Regions from separate parts of the Tatumella sp. JGM94 genome, predicted to be linked through region 2. Evidence: predicted binding sites of a transcription regulator. Region 2 holds the regulator's gene; the other holds the start of a gene.
The links. Region 2 encodes PhoB, which activates phosphate uptake and scavenging genes when phosphate is short. Its sites were predicted from a motif close to CTGTCATAAAACTGNCNNAT; they were not measured.
Positions count from the first base shown of each region.

Region 1: ugpB (sn-glycerol-3-phosphate ABC transporter substrate-binding protein UgpB) is a predicted target of PhoB. The motif match lies at 3,187-3,206, and genes of this name have one in related genera.

Region 1 covers NZ_JAERJN010000004.1:61,311-69,342, reverse strand. The annotation lists gene ftsE (cell division ATP-binding protein FtsE) at 1-533, shown strand, start outside; gene ftsX (permease-like cell division protein FtsX) at 530-1,558, shown strand; gene rpoH (RNA polymerase sigma factor RpoH) at 1,804-2,661, shown strand; gene panM (aspartate 1-decarboxylase autocleavage activator PanM) at 2,722-3,114, opposite strand; gene ugpB (sn-glycerol-3-phosphate ABC transporter substrate-binding protein UgpB) at 3,301-4,620, shown strand; gene ugpA (sn-glycerol-3-phosphate ABC transporter permease UgpA) at 4,717-5,604, shown strand; gene ugpE (sn-glycerol-3-phosphate ABC transporter permease UgpE) at 5,601-6,446, shown strand; gene JK216_RS04245 (sn-glycerol-3-phosphate import ATP-binding protein UgpC) at 6,449-7,522, shown strand; gene ugpQ (glycerophosphodiester phosphodiesterase) at 7,519-8,032, shown strand, end outside.
Region 2 covers NZ_JAERJN010000005.1:38,185-46,216, forward strand. The annotation lists gene JK216_RS05085 (phosphotransferase) at 1-120, shown strand, start outside; gene JK216_RS05090 (AraC family transcriptional regulator) at 248-1,327, shown strand; gene JK216_RS05095 (AAA family ATPase) at 1,330-5,007, opposite strand; gene sbcD (exonuclease subunit SbcD) at 5,007-6,242, opposite strand; gene phoB (phosphate response regulator transcription factor PhoB) at 6,514-7,203, shown strand; gene phoR (phosphate regulon sensor histidine kinase PhoR) at 7,218-8,032, shown strand, end outside.

The DNA.
Region 1 (8,032 bases), on a different contig from region 2:
TGCTCAAATTGATCTGCGGAATTGAACGTCCCAGTGCCGGACAAATCTGGTTTAGCGGCCATAATATAACGCGTTTGCGTAATAGCGAGATCCCGTTCCTGCGCCGGCAAATCGGGATGATCTTTCAGGATCATCATTTGCTGATGGACAGAACGGTCTACGATAATATCGCCATCCCGTTAATTATTTCCGGCGCCAGTGGCGAAGATATCCGCCGCCGGGTGTCTGCCGCACTGGATAAGGTCGGCCTTCTCGATAAAGCGAAAAGTTTTCCGATACAACTTTCCGGGGGTGAGCAGCAACGTGTTGGTATCGCCAGAGCAGTGGTGAATAAACCGGCATTATTACTGGCGGACGAACCGACCGGTAATCTTGATCACGCCTTATCTGAAGATATCCTGCGTTTATTTGAAGAATTTAACCGCGTTGGTGTCACTGTATTGATGGCAACTCATGATATGTCTCTTATTTCCCGTAGAAATTATCGTGTGATGACCCTCAGTCAGGGACGTTTACATGGGGGAGTGGCATGAAGTTCGGTAAGGGAAATCAGGTTAACCGGCGGGTTAAAAAGTCGCCTGCGGCAGCGGCCAGACCAAGGTCTAAGCCAAAGCCAAAACGGGTATCTAAAGAGAAAGCACTGCGCGGCGGGTGGCAGGAGCAATGGCATTATGCCTGGCGCGGAATGCTTGCCGATATGCTGCGTCAGCCGTTAGCGACCTTACTGACGGTAACCGTTATCGCTATTTCACTGACACTGCCCAGTGTCTGTTATATCGTCTGGAAAAACGTCGATCAGGCTGCGACCGAATGGTATCCGGCACCTCAGCTGACGGTCTATCTGTCGAAAACACTGGATGATGACGCAGCACAGAATGTGATTAACCAGCTGAAACAGACAGACGGCGTGCAGCATGTGGATTATCTCAGCCGAGAAGAAGCACTGAATGAATTCCGTAACTGGTCCGGATTTGGCGGTGCGATGGATATGCTTGAGCAGAATCCTCTGCCAGCGGTGGCGATTATCACGCCGGCACTGAATTTCCAGAATTCAGAGACCATGAATACCCTGCGTGATCGGGTAGCAAAAGTGAGTGGTATTGATGAGGTCCGGATGGATGACAGCTGGTTTGCCCGGCTTTCAGCTCTGACCGGACTTGTCGGTCAGGTGGCTTTAATGATCGGGCTGCTGATGGTGGTGGCCGTCTTCCTGGTGATTGGTAACAGTGTCCGGCTGAGTATTTTTGCCCGCCGCGATACGATTAATGTACAGAAACTGATCGGTGCAACGGATGGCTTTATTCTGCGCCCCTTTGTTTACGGCGGTGCGATGCTTGGATTATCCGGCGCTTTTGTCTCGCTGATTTTATCAGAGGTTCTGGTCTTCCGGCTGGAGTCGGTGGTCTCCCATGTCGCCAGTGTGTTCAGTACTTCTTTTACACTTACGGGTTTCTCATGGGATGAAGCGTTACTGCTATTACTGGTTTCGGCGATGGTGGGCTGGATAGCCGCCTGGCTGGCGACGGCACAACATTTACGCCGTTTTACACCGCAGTAATCAGGGGAAATATTTTTTTGCTATACTTTTCCTCTGTTGCCAAAGGTCGGGGAGCAGAGGAGCTTTCCCCGCAGTACTCCGGGCCTTGTCAAAATATTCACAGGTAAAAATGAACCTGTGGATAACTTTTGTGTCTTAATGATTAATAGCACGCATTGCTTTCGATCTTTTGACACGGCTGACATAATAGAGGTGCTGGTTGTAAGGATCAGGCAATATTTTTTATGAATTCTGAGAGGGTTTGAATGACCAAAGAAATGCAAGCTCTGGCTATTGCTCCTCTGGGTAATCTTGATGCATATATCCGGGCGGCTAATGGCTGCCCGATGCTGACAGCCGATGAGGAAAAAATGCTGGCTGAACGGCTGCATTACCAAGGCGATCTGGATGCAGCCAAAAAGCTGATCCTGTCACATTTGCGCTTTGTGGTTCATATCGCTCGTAATTATGCAGGTTATGGTTTACCTCAGGCTGACCTTGTTCAGGAAGGTAATATCGGTCTGATGAAGGCGGTACGCCGTTTTAACCCCGAAGTGGGTGTGCGTCTGGTCTCGTTCGCGGTGCACTGGATCAAAGCTGAAATTCACGAATATGTACTGCGTAACTGGCGGATCGTGAAAGTAGCAACCACCAAAGCACAGCGGAAGTTATTCTTTAATCTGCGTAAAACCAAACAGCGGCTTGGCTGGTTTAACCAGGATGAAGTTGAAATGGTGGCGCGCGAGCTGGGTGTCAGCAGTAAAGACGTACGTGAGATGGAATCGCGGATGGCGGCTCAGGATATGACTTTCGATCCGACTCCGGACGATGAAAATGCCGAGGGTAAGTCTGCAGCACCGGTGTTTTATCTGCAGGACAAAACGTCTGATTTTGCTGATGGTATCGAAGAAGATAACTGGGAATCACACGCAGCCGACAAACTCAGTGATGCTATGCAGGGGCTCGACGAACGCAGCCAGCATATTATTCGCGCCCGCTGGCTGGATGATGACAACAAAACCACATTGCAGGAGCTGGCCGATAAGTACGGTGTTTCCGCTGAGCGTGTTCGTCAGCTGGAAAAAAATGCGATGAAAAAACTGCGTGTTGCTATCGAAGCATGATAAGACGACAGTGCAGTCACAGCAGGGTGGCCCATGGCCACCCTTTTTTATGCCTGTTATTCAACGGGTTTTAGACCAGCACTGCGGGTGCTGTGGCTGAAAACCACAGTATTGTAAAAAAAGGCAGGCCGCGTCAGAAAACGGGAACCCTGCCGTGCTGATTTCCCAGTGGCTGATCGCCGGATTCATCCGCAGGGTTTCTTCCAGCAAAAAATATCCGACACCGCGTCTGCGGGTGGCTTCCCTTACCATGAACTGCCGGATATTCCCGGTCTGGTGTTGCACCTGTAATTCAAGCCCTGCCAGCAGCCGCTGATTAAAACGGGCAACATACCATTCCGGGTGATCCGTGCTGTTCAGGTACTGTTCTGCCGGGGTCTCCGGCCATATTTTCTTCAGGTCAGCCAGGTCCTGTGCTGAGGGATCGGACAGTCGTTCTATGGTCAGTCTCATGGTGATATCCGGTTCTGTTGGCAGGCCGGGGAAAGGCATCCGGGCGAAGATACTATGATCTTTTCCTGATATCTGTCATTACCCGGTCATATCTCTGTCATCTTATATTAATTTTTCTGTCATTTTTCCGTGTCATTTTACCTCGCGAACTTCCCATAGCGCACGATCATGCCACAGGATAAAACTATGTCAGTTCTTAAATTTCGTCGTCATGCCGCATGTGTAATGCTGGCATTAGGGTTGAGCGGAAATGCTTTCGCTGTGACCGAAATACCTTTCTGGCATTCCATGGAAGGCGGGCTGGGTACCGAAGTTGATTCGCTGGCCCAGCGTTTTAACCAGACACACCCGGAATATAAAATTGTACCGGTGTACAAAGGTAACTACGAACAGAGCCTTGCGGCCGGTATTGCTGCTGTTCGCAGCGGTGATGCACCTGCAATATTACAGGTGTATGAAGTGGGTACGGCTACCATGATGGCATCGCATGCGATTAAACCGGTCTATCAGGTCTTTAAAGATGCCGGTGTGCCTTTTGATGAGCAGCAGTTTGTACCGACGATCGTTGGTTATTACAGTGACGCAAAAACCGGTCATATGCTGTCTGAGCCTTTTAACAGCTCGACACCGGTACTGTATTACAACAAGGATGCGTTCAAAAAAGCCGGCCTGAATCCTGATCAGCCACCAAAAACCTGGCAGGAACTTGAAGCGGATGCTGCTGCACTGCGTAAGTCAGGGATGAGCTGCGGTTATGCCAGTGGCTGGCAAGGCTGGATTCAGCTCGAAGAATTCAGTGCATGGCATGGTCTGCCGTTTGCTTCTGAGAATAACGGGTTTGATGGCACAGACGCCAAACTGGTGTTTAATGGCCCTGAGCAGATTCGCCATATTGAGATGCTGGAACGCATGAACAAGGCAGGTACCTTTACCTACTTTGGGCGGAAAGATGAGTCGACTGCTAAGTTCTACAGTGGTGACTGCGGAATGACAACCGCCTCGTCCGCCTCTCTGGCAGATATCCGGCAGTATGCCAAATTTAATTTTGGTGTCGGGATGATGCCATACGATGAAACAGTGAAGAACGCACCGCAGAATGCCATGATTGGCGGAGCCAGTCTGTGGGTGATGCGTGGTCAGAATGATGCAACTTATAAAGGGGTCGCTGAGTTTCTGAAATACCTTGCACAGCCGGAAATTGCTGCCGAATGGCATCAGAAAACCGGTTACCTGCCGGCAACAACGGCAGCCTATGATCTTAGTCGCCAGCAGGGCTTCTACCAGAAGAACCCCGGTGCTGATATCGCCATGAAACAAATGCTGAACAAGCCGCCGCTCGCCTTTACTAAAGGTCTGCGTCTGGGCAATATGCCACAGATCCGTACCGTGGTGGATGAAGAACTGGAAAGTGTCTGGACCGGGAAAGAAACCCCGAAAGCAGCACTGGATAATGCCGTTACACGTGGTAATCAGTTACTTCGTCGCTTCCAGCAGCAGGTTAATTAGTCAAATTACCTGCGGAAAAAGCCGCGTCTGTCAGAGATTACTCCAGTATAACTGACAGTCGCGGCCCGGAGGTCTACCGCCTGAGGTCAGGGTTTTATGTCATCTTCTCGTCCCGTTTTTCGTCACCGTACACTGCCTTATCTGCTGCTGCTGCCCCAGATTGTGATTACGGTTATTTTCTTTATCTGGCCTGCCGCCGAAGCCTTGTGGTATTCGGTACTAAACCTCGACCCGTTTGGTTTTTCGGCACATTTTGTCGGGCTGGAGAATTTTACTCAGCTATTCCGGGATCCTTACTATCTGGACTCCTTTAAAACCACCCTGGTTTTCAGCTTTCTGGTGGCGGGTATCGGGTTGTTGATTTCGTTATTTCTGGCGGCACTGGTCGACCATGTACTGCGGCTGAAAAAGTTCTATCAGACCCTGTTGCTGCTTCCTTATGCGGTTGCTCCGGCGATTGCCGCGGTACTCTGGATGTTCCTGTTTAACCCGGGGATGGGTGTTATCAGCCATTTTTTGCAAAGTATTGGCTATAACTGGAACTATGCGCAAAACAGTGGCCAGGCGATGTTCCTGGTGGTACTGGCCTCCATATGGCAGCAGATCAGTTACAACTTCCTGTTCTTTTTTGCCGGATTACAGTCGATACCCCGGTCACTGGTCGAAGCGGCTGCGCTGGATGGTGCCGGGCCGGTCAGGCGTTTTATACATCTTTCGTTACCACTGATCGCTCCCGTCAGTTTCTTTTTGCTGGTAGTCAATCTGGTGTATGCCTTCTTTGATACCTTCCCGGTGATAGATGCCGCCACCCAGGGCGGGCCGGTACAGTCAACCACCACGCTGATTTATAAAATTTATCGTGAAGGTTTTACTGGTCTTGATCTCAGCTCATCAGCCGCACAGTCGGTCGTTCTGATGGTCATTGTGATTTTGCTGACGGTTGTGCAGTTCCGTTTTATTGAACGTAAGGTTCGTTATCAATGATAGAAAATCGCCGTGGATTAGATATCTTCAGTCACGTCATGTTATGGCTGGGGATCCTTACTATTCTGTTTCCGCTGTATGTCGCTTTTGTTGCGGCCACAATGGATAACCATCAGGTGTTCCAGTCCCCGATATCCCTGTTGCCGGGCGGCCATTTCTGGCAAAACATCGATACGATTTGGACCCGGGGTGTCAGCCCGAACAGCCCGCCCATCGGTCAGATGCTGTTGAATAGCATCATCATGGCACTGGGGATTACGGTCGGTAAAATTGCTATTTCGATCATTTCTGCGTTTGCGCTGGTGTGGTTCCGTTTCCCGTTACGGCAGTTTTTTTTCTGGATGATTTTTATCACTCTGATGTTACCGGTGGAAGTGCGTATTTTCCCCACCGTGGAAGTGATTTCAAAATTACATATGCTGAACAGCTACAACGGATTGATCCTGCCGATGATGGCTTCTGCCACCGCGACATTCCTGTTTCGTCAGTTCTTTATGTCGATGCCCAACGAGTTGATAGAAGCAGCGCGGATCGATGGTGCCAGCCCGATGCGTTTTTTCTTCGATATCGTCTTACCCTTATCGAAAACTAACCTGGCGGCACTGTTCGTTATTACATTTATATACGGCTGGAACCAGTATCTCTGGCCTCTGTTAATTACCAGTGATTCACGGATGAGTACCGCGGTCGCCGGGATCCGCAGCATGATTTCTCTGGGAGAAGGGGTGACCCAGTGGAATCTGGTGATGGCGGCGATGTTACTGACTCTGATCCCGCCATTAGTCGTGGTCCTTATTATGCAGCGTGCCTTTGTGAAAGGCCTGGTAGAGAGTGAGAAATAGTTATGGCAAGTGTGCATTTTCAGGCAGTCACCAAATCTTACGACGGTAAAAACCGCATCCTCCAGCCTCTGGATATCACCATTAATGAAGGTGAATTTATGGTAATGGTCGGCCCTTCAGGGTGCGGTAAATCGACGTTACTGCGGATGGTTGCCGGACTGGAAACCGTCAGTTCCGGTGATATCTATATTGATCAGCGGTGTGTTACCCGGCTGGAGCCAAAAGAGCGTGGCATTGCGATGGTATTCCAGAACTACGCGCTGTACCCGCATATGACGGTTGAGCAGAATATGGGTTATGGACTAAAGATCCGTGGTATGGGTAAAGAGCAGATCCGTCAGCGGGTACTGAATGCAGCCCGTAGCCTGGAACTGGATGCATTACTGACCCGCCACCCGCGTGAACTGTCAGGCGGACAACGTCAGCGGGTCGCCATGGGCAGGGCGATCGTCCGTGAGCCTTCAGTGTTCCTGTTTGATGAACCGTTATCTAACCTTGATGCCCGGCTAAGATCACAGATGCGGCTGGAATTACAGCAATTACATCAGCGGTTAAACACCACCAGTCTCTATGTTACCCATGATCAGGTAGAAGCGATGACGCTTGCCCAGCGGGTGATGGTGATGAATAAAGGCGTGGTGGAACAGGTGGGAACTCCGTCACAAGTTTATGAGAAACCTGCTACCACTTTTGTGGCCGGTTTTATCGGTTCACCGGCGATGAATCTGCTGCCGGGCAAAGTCAGTGCCGATGGCCGTGAGCTGGTGATAGATCCGCAATGCCGGATACTCCTGGCAGAACAACAGCCGGCACTGGCGAATCAGCTGGTGACTCTGGGGATCCGTCCTGAGCATATTCAGACGGTGGCTCAGTCTGCCAGCGCGATAGCCATGCAGGTGGAAACGCTGGAAATCCTGGGTGCAGATAATTTAGTGCATGGTAAAATCGGTGGTCAGCGGCTGGTGGTTCGGTTACCTCATGAACAGCGGCCTGCAGCCGGTACATTACTCTGGCTGGACTTTCCGTATCATGGACGGCATTTATTTAATACCACCACAGGATTACGTCTGGAATGATATATCAGCACTGGCCCTATCCGCATATCGTCGCCCACCGTGGCGGCGGAAAATATGCACCTGAAAATACCCTCGCGGCAATCGATACCGGGCATCGTTACGGTCATACCATGATCGAATTTGATGCCAAACTGTCTGCCGACGGGCAGGTTTTCTTACTGCATGATGATTCACTGGAACGTACGACCAACGGCCACGGGATTGCCGGGCTGCAGACATGGCAAAGCTTATCCGGTCTGGATGCCGGCAGCTGGTTTTCTGAGCAGTTCAGTGCAGAGCCTCTGGCGACGCTGCCGCAGGTTGCAGAACGTTGCCGCCAGTACAGGATGCTGGCAAACATCGAAATTAAGCCGACCCGCGGTGAAGATACGATGACAGGCCGTGCTGTCGCACTGGCAGCAGAAAAACTCTGGCAGGGTCAGACGGCGCCGTTATTGTCTTCTTTTTCTCTGCAGGCACTGGCGGCTGCACAGCAGGCAGTGCCGGGGCTTCCGCGCGGACTGTTACTGG
Region 2 (8,032 bases):
TGGATGGGATCTCATGCCAGAACAGAAATGGCCCGCGGACTGGAACAACACTGGTCAGCAGACACTGTCCGCCTGTGTCGCCGTTATCTGGAAACGGATCGCTGGCCGGTGGGGCAGTAATGCACCAGCTCAGTGCGCTGTGCCGTGACGGGGAACGCTGAACCGCCGGGGCTGCCGCAATACGGGGTTTTTACGCTGGTATGTAAATTGCATCACCTGCGATAGTTCAGAATATATCGGGGGGATCATGGAACAGCCAGTTGCGCTTTTACAGCAGAGTTCGCAGGCCGTTTGCGGTTTAATCAGCGGCAACCGCGGAGTACTGGCCGCCGCGGCCACCGGTCTAAGTGATTTTATTTGCGGGCAGGGCGGCGATGCAGACAGAATTTTCGGGCTGAGTGGTGTGGATCCGGAGTTACTGGGCAGCCCGACCCTCAGTCTCGGGCTGGTGAATTATTGCCGCGTACTGGAAGAAGCTGCCCGTCACTCTGCCAGTGACAATTTTGGTTTGCATTATGGCCGCCAGTTTAAACCTCAGGCACTGGGACTGATTGGCTATATTGGCCTCTGCTCGCCGACACTGGATATTGCCCTGCACAATGTGGTTCAGGCATTTCCCAGCCATCAGCACGATACTCTGGTCCGGCGGGTAGATAAGGGGGATCACTGGCGGCTGGATTATCAGGTACGCCACGGGGCTATTCTGTGCCGCCGTCAGGATGCAGAACTGACGATGGGGATGTTTATGAATCTTATCCGCCATTCCGCCGGCCAGCACTGGGCCCCGCGTGAAGTCCATTTCGAACACTCCCGCCCTGAAAACTGGCACGAGCACTGCAAAATATTTGATGCGCCGGTCTATTTTGACCAGCCTTATAATTCATTACTGATTGCTAAACGTGACCTGCAACGCAGCATGCCGGATAACGATCCTATGTTACTGATGGTTATGCAGGATGCTTTGCAACGCCTGAATCTGACCCGTGAAAGTCAGGGGCTGACCGGAAAAGTTCGTGCGGCTATCCATCTGTTACTCAGCAACGGAGAACCGGCACTGGAAACCGTCGCGGAGAATCTTGGTCTGTCTGCCTGGACTTTACAACGCAGGTTACGGGAGCACAATGTGAGTTTCTCTGTGCTGGTGGATAATGTACGCAGCGAACTGGCGACCCATTATCTGCAACAGAAATCCCTGTCCGTATCGGCGATGGCGATGTTGCTGGGGTATTCTGAAGTGAGTGCTTTTTCCCGCGCCTGCCGGCGCTGGTTTGGTATCAGTCCCCGTCAGTGGCGCCGCCAGGAAAACCTGACGGCGGAAAGTCAGTGATTTCAGGGCGCCGGTAATTCCAGTTTACTGTAGCCCAGTCCGTTCACCTTGATCACTTTAATCTGCAGCGGAATACGCTCTTTCATGGCCTCGACATGGCTGATGACTCCGATGATTTTTCCGCTGGCATTGAGGCTGTCCAGTGCATCCAGCGCTATATCCAGGCTGCCCGTGTCCAGGGTGCCGAAGCCTTCGTCAAGGAACAGCGACTCAATACGGTTTTTGTCACTGACGAGATCCGATAAGGCCAGTGCCAGTGCCAGGCTGACCAGAAAACTCTCCCCGCCGGACAGGGTACGGGTATCCCGCTGATTATCGGCCTGCCAGGTATCAATCACCGATAGCTCCAGGGCATCGGATGCCTGACGCTGTAACAGATAACGGCCATGTAAACGTGCCAGTTGCTGGTTAGCCAGCCAGACCAGATGATCCAGTGTCAGTCCCTGGGCAAAGCGGCGGAACAGTGAGCCGGTGGCTGAGCCTATCAGACGATTAAGCTGATCCCAGTCGGCCAGCAACCGTTGTTGCTCATGGATCTGAGTCAGCAACTGCTGTTGTTGCTGACGGTAACGGTCATCGGCCTGTAACTGCTGACGGATTTCCCCCTGCTGATGCAGATTATCTTTTAACTGTTGCTGCAATTGCTGTTGCCGCTGGCTGAGAAGATCGCCATCGTCATGGCTGTCCGCCGGGCGCTGTTGCCGGTGTTGTGTCAGTGCCTCCGTGGCCTGCCGGAGCAGAATGTCAGTCTGGCTGAGGGCCTGTTCCCGTTGCTGCAACTGGCTGCGTAACTCACTGGCCTGCTCACTGTCCAGTAAGGCATCGGTAAATGCCTGCTGGCTGTCGAACCCTTGCTGTTGCAAAGCCGCAGAGAACTGTTGCTGACAGTGTTCAGTCTGTTCCCTGAGTTGCCGGACCTGCAGTTCCAGCTGGTGATGCTGACCGGTTATCTGACTCAGCTGATTCTCTGTCTGCTGCCATTGTTGCTGCAGGGTGCGGGTTTGTTGCTGCTGATGCTGAACCTGTTGCTGCAGTGTCTGGCGGGCCTGTTCCGTCTCCTGATCGCCAAATAATTCTCTGCGCTGTTTCCTGAGGGTGGTCAGCTGTGATAACTGCAGGACCAGTAGCTGCTGTGCCTCTTTCAGTAACTGCTGTTGCCCGTTAATTTCCTGTTGCAGGCTGTCCAGTGCCGTTGTCAGACGGATATGTTCCGGCTCACTGTCGCGGAGTTGCTTTTCGTTTTCCTGCCAGTCACGCCACAATGCCTGTTGTTGTGTAAACCACCGGGCCGCAGCGCTGGCATCATCGGGCAGGGTTAGCTGATAGTGGCTGAGGTCGGTACGTAATTGTCCGGCCAGCGACTCCGCCTGTTGACCGGCCAGCTGACTGCGGGACTGGTGCTCCGTGGCCGTCTGCCGGCTGTTATCTAATTGCTGTCCCAGCAGTCCGGATTGTTGCTGATGCGCCTGTCGTTTTTCTTTACTCTGGTAGAGAGCATCCCGCGCCTGCTGGCTGGCGGTTGCTGCCTTTTCACGTTGTTGTAAACGCTGACGGGCCTGTGATTCACCGTGTTCAGCGGCCTGAATATACGCCTCCAGGGCTGCACTATCGCTGAGATCACAGTCCAGTTGCGCCGTTTGTGTCAGTTGCTGCCACTGTGTCTGCAGAGCTGCCAGCTGGCCGGTCAGTTTTTCTGTGTCGTGGTTTAATTGCTGTCCGCGATCCGCGGCCTGGGCTAACCGGGCTTTACACCCGGTTCCCTGTTCCCGTAGTTCGGCGACAAGGTTTTCCAGCCGGCGTTTCTGTTGCAGGTTTTCATCCGGTTGCAGCTGGCTGTACTGCTCTGCTGCCGGATGGGCAGATGATCCGCACAGGGGACAGGGCTGCCCCTCTTCCAGTTGCTGACGCAGTGCTGACAGATTAATAATTTTTGCTTCCAGCTCACACAGCGTTGTGATGGCCTGTAATTGTTTTGTCTGTTCTGTGAATGACTGTCGGCAGCGGACCAGGGTCTGTTCATCCTGGCTGATTTGTTGCTGCAGGGCTGCCTGTTCAGCCTGCAGGCGAGTAAGTTGCTGCTGCACAGGCGCTGCGCCGGAGGCCAGCCGTAATAACTGCTGGTGGCGGGCACGTTGTGTCTGATATTGCTCCAGTGTCTGGCGCAGTTGCTGGCTGGTGATATCGTTTTCCAGGTGTGCCTGCAGGGTTTCACAGCGCTGTAGTTCGGCGGCAGCCGCAGTGGCGGCCTGCTCCAGCGGCGCGGCATTACGGTTCAGGGCTGTCAGGGCTGTCTGCTGCTCTGTTATCCGCTGTTGCAAAACAGACAATTGCTGTTCTGCCTGGCGGGCACTCTGTTGTTGTTGCTGCCACTGGGTCTGCTGGTGCTGCCAGACGGACAGAGAAGGGCCATATCCGGCAATCTTCAGATGTTGTTCACGCCAGCTCAGCCACTGGCTTCGCCGGGCTGTCAGCACCTGCAATTGGTGCTGCCCGGCAGTATGCTGCTGCTCAGACTGTGCCAGCGTCTGTTGCTGGTGCATAAGCTGCTGTTGTGTGGTATCGGATAACTGTTGCTGTGCAGTGATTTTCTGGTCGAGAGGGATCACCTGTCCGGTCAGCAGGCTCTCCAGTTGTTGCTGTTGTTGTTGCAGTTTCTCCAGCCCGGATTCGCTGTTTTCATGCTGGCGGTGTGCCTGTTGCTGAGCGGCTTCGGCCTGCTGCCGTCGGGCAGCGGATACCTGCAAAGCTTCCGTCTGTTGCTGTTGTTGTTGCAGATAACGCTGCAGTTGTTGCCAGTTATCCCGGATTTTTTCGGCCGGTTGATTGTCAGCCAGCCGTTGCCGTATCGGCTCTGCCTGTTGCCATAAACGGCTGGTTTCCTGATGCTGCTGTTCGCGTTGTTGTTGCTGGCTGACCAGTGACTGATCCTGCTGTAGCCAGTGCTGTGCCTGGCTGATACGCTGGCTGTCTTGCTGTAATTGCAGTTCACTCTGTTGCAGCAATGTCTGCTGTTCAGTGATCTGCCGGCGGGTCTCTTCATCCAGCAAGACGACGCCGGAGACCCCGGCCTGCAGGGTATCAAGTTGCTGTCGCAGCTGTTTATGTTTTTCAAATACCGTCTGAGATATCTGTCCGTAAATTTCGGTGCCGGTCAGCTCTTCAAGCAACTCGGCTCTGTCTGCTGAAGGGGCATTCAGGAAGGCGGCAAACTGCCCCTGGGATAACATCATTGAGCGGGTAAAACGCTGAAAGTTCAGTCCGGACAGTTGCTCCGTCAGCCGCAATTTGTCCTGAATTTTATCAGCAACAATGACGTTATCGCTGCAACGGGCCAGTTCGACACGCGGTGGCTGCAGCTTACCGTTATGCTGTCCGCGGGCACGGTTCTGGCTCCAGAAGGCTCGCCAGGCTTCACCTTTAATTTCGAATTCGACTTCCGCCAGACATTCACTGGTACCCCGTGTCATCAGCTCGTTTTGTGCCGGGGTAATACTGCCGAGGCGCGGGGTCTGGTGATATAACGCCAGACAAATGGCATCCAGCAGGGTGGTTTTACCCGCCCCCGTATCACCGGTAATGGCAAACAGTCCGTTACCGGCGAAGGGCGGCTGCCGGAAATCGATAGTCCACTCGCCACGCAGAGCATTGAGGTTTTTAAAACGCAGAGTCAGTATTTTCATCAGCAGTCCGGCTCCTGTCCGGTATGTTGCAGCTGTTCCAGTGTCTGACGGTAGAGGGTCATCAGCCGCAATTGATCCTGCTGCGACAATTGTTCCTCTGCCGCCAGGCGGCGCTGAAATACCTCTTCGGGGGTCAGTTCATTCAGGGTTTCATTATTTATCCGGCGGATCCCGGCAACGGAACGGTCGCGACTGCGCCGGAGTAACAGCACTTCTGCCGGCAGCCCGTCGGTGATAGCTTCAATACGCTGTTGCAGGTCACTCAGGTATTCCTGCTGTGTCACTTCAATATCCAGCCACACTGGCCGGCCATTACTGTCAGCGGTTAACGTGTGCAGCTGCCGTTCTATCTCTTCCAGTGAACCTTTCACTGTTTTCATCTGCTGAAAGCACGGGATCGGCAGGGGGGTGACCGTTAATGGCTGACCCTCGCCGCATTCCACCAGGCAAACACTTTTTTCATCAGCCGGTTCATCAAAGCTCAGGGCTATCGGCGAACCACTGTAGCGAATATGAGCCTGACCAGCGACCTGTTGAGGGCGATGAATATGCCCCAGGGCGATATAATCGGCCGGCGGAAAGGCCGATGCGGGGAAAGCATCCAGGGTACCGATATAGATATCCCGTACCGAATCACTGCTGCTGGTGCCCAGCGCTGTCAGGTGGCCGGTGGCAATAATAGGTAATGCTGGCAGGCCCAGAGAGGTACGTAGATCCAGGGCCGCCCGGTAGCATTGCTGATAATGATCAGTTATGGCCTGCAACAGATTTTGCTGTTTCTGGTGACTGTCCAGCCCTGCCTGACTGAGCTGGATATCCCGTGGCCGTAAATAAGGGATTGCACACAGGATAGCTGCAGGCTGTTGCCGGGCATTTTTAAGAATAACCAGCTGCTGATCAACCTCTTTTCCGGCGCTGGCGATGACCCGGGTATTCAGGCAGGCCAGCAGTTCCCTTGACTCATTGAGCATAGCGACCGAATCATGATTCCCGGCCAGAATCACCAGCTGGCAGCCGGTTTGCTGCAAAGCCACCACAAAATGGTTATATAGCTCACGTGCATAACTGGGCGGGGAGCCGGTATCGAAAATATCTCCGGCAACAATCAGTGCGTCCACCTGATGCTGAGTAATTTGCTGTAATAACCAGTCAAGAAAAGACTGATGCTCAAAAGCCCGGCTACGGGTATAAAAAAACTGGCCCAGATGCCAGTCAGAGGTATGGATAATCTTCATAATACTCCCGGTTTCACCCTGCTGACGGCAGTATACCCTGTTGTCAGTCGCGAGATAAAAAAAGCGTTACCCTGGCCAGTGGCCGGGCCGGAAACGGCAGATAACCAGGGTAATTGTATTATCTCGCTAAACTAATAAAGACAGTAATAGTTAATGTTTATTATCAGTCAGTCGGAAAATAAGCTGGCATTTATTCATAAAACTGTCATAAAACTGTCTCATAATGAGGCCGCAACTTCGGAAATGCCCGGAGATATCCGCTGGAGAAACAATGGCTAAACGCATTCTGGTCGTAGAAGATGAAGCTCCTATCCGCGAAATGTTATGTTTCGTGCTGGAGCAGAATGATTATCATCCTGTCGAAGCTGAAGATTATGACAGTGCAGTTAAAAAACTGATTGAACCCTGGCCGGATTTAATTCTGCTGGACTGGATGTTGCCGGGAGGCAGCGGAATTCAGCTTATCCGCTACCTGAAAAAAGAGGCCATGACCCGCGATATTCCGGTGGTAATGCTGACAGCGAAAGGAGAAGAGGAAGACCGGGTGCGCGGGCTGGATGCCGGCGCTGATGATTATATGACTAAGCCATTTTCCCCGAAAGAATTGATCGCCAGAATCAAAGCCGTTATCCGGCGTATTTCACCGATGGCCGATGATGAGTTAATTAATATCCGGGGGCTGACACTCGATCCGACATCTCACCGGGTTATGTCCGGCGAAACTCCGGTAGAAATGGGGCCGACGGAGTATAAATTACTGCACTTTTTTATGACCCATGCGGAACGGGTATATAGCAGGGAGCAGCTGCTTAACCATGTGTGGGGAACCAACGTGTATGTGGAAGACCGGACAGTTGATGTCCATATCCGGCGACTGCGTAAAGCCCTCGAAGTGACCGGCCATGAGCGTATGGTACAGACAGTCCGTGGGACAGGATACCGGTTCTCTGCCCGTTACTGAATGGAGTGTGACTCGTGCTGGACAAACTTTCGTGGCGCACTCTGATCCTTGAGTTTTTGCTGGCCTGTGTGGCGGGTGCAGTTGCCGGCCTGCTGACAGGGCAACTGGCCTGGGGCCTGCTACTGGCGGTGGTAATATTACTTTTCTGGCATTTTTTCCAGCTGATGCGGCTGTCTCACTGGCTGTGGGTTGACAGAACCCTGACTCCGCCGACCGGGAAAGGCAGCTGGGAACCATTGTTCCATGGCCTTTATCTGATGCAGGCGCGTAACCGGCGGCGGCGCAGTGAACTGAGAAATCTGATCAAACGTTTTCGCAGTGGTGCTGAATCTCTGCCAGATGCACTGGTGATGACCACCGAAGAGGGTAATATTTTCTGGTGTAACGGGCTGGCGCAGCAACATCTCGGCCTGCGCTGGCCGGAAGACAATGGCCAGAACATTCTTAACCTGTTGCGTTACCCTGAATTTTCGCGTTATCTGCAGACCAAAGCCTTTGATATGCCCTTCACCCAGCAGCTGAACAACGGTCACCATATGGAGTTCAGAATTATGCCTTATAGTGAAGGACAGTGGCTGATCAGTGCCCGCGATATGACCCAGATGCGTCAGCTGGAGAATATGCGGCGTCACTTTTTTGCTAATGTCAGCCACGAGCTGCGTACCCCGCTGACGGTCATCCAGGGCTATCTGGAAATGATGGAAGATAAGCAACTGAACGAACAGATGTACCATAAAGCAGTCGTTACTATGCAGGAACAGTCACGGCGTATGGAAGGCCTGGTCAGGCAGTTAATGACCCTGACAAAAATAGAAGCAGCGCCGGTACT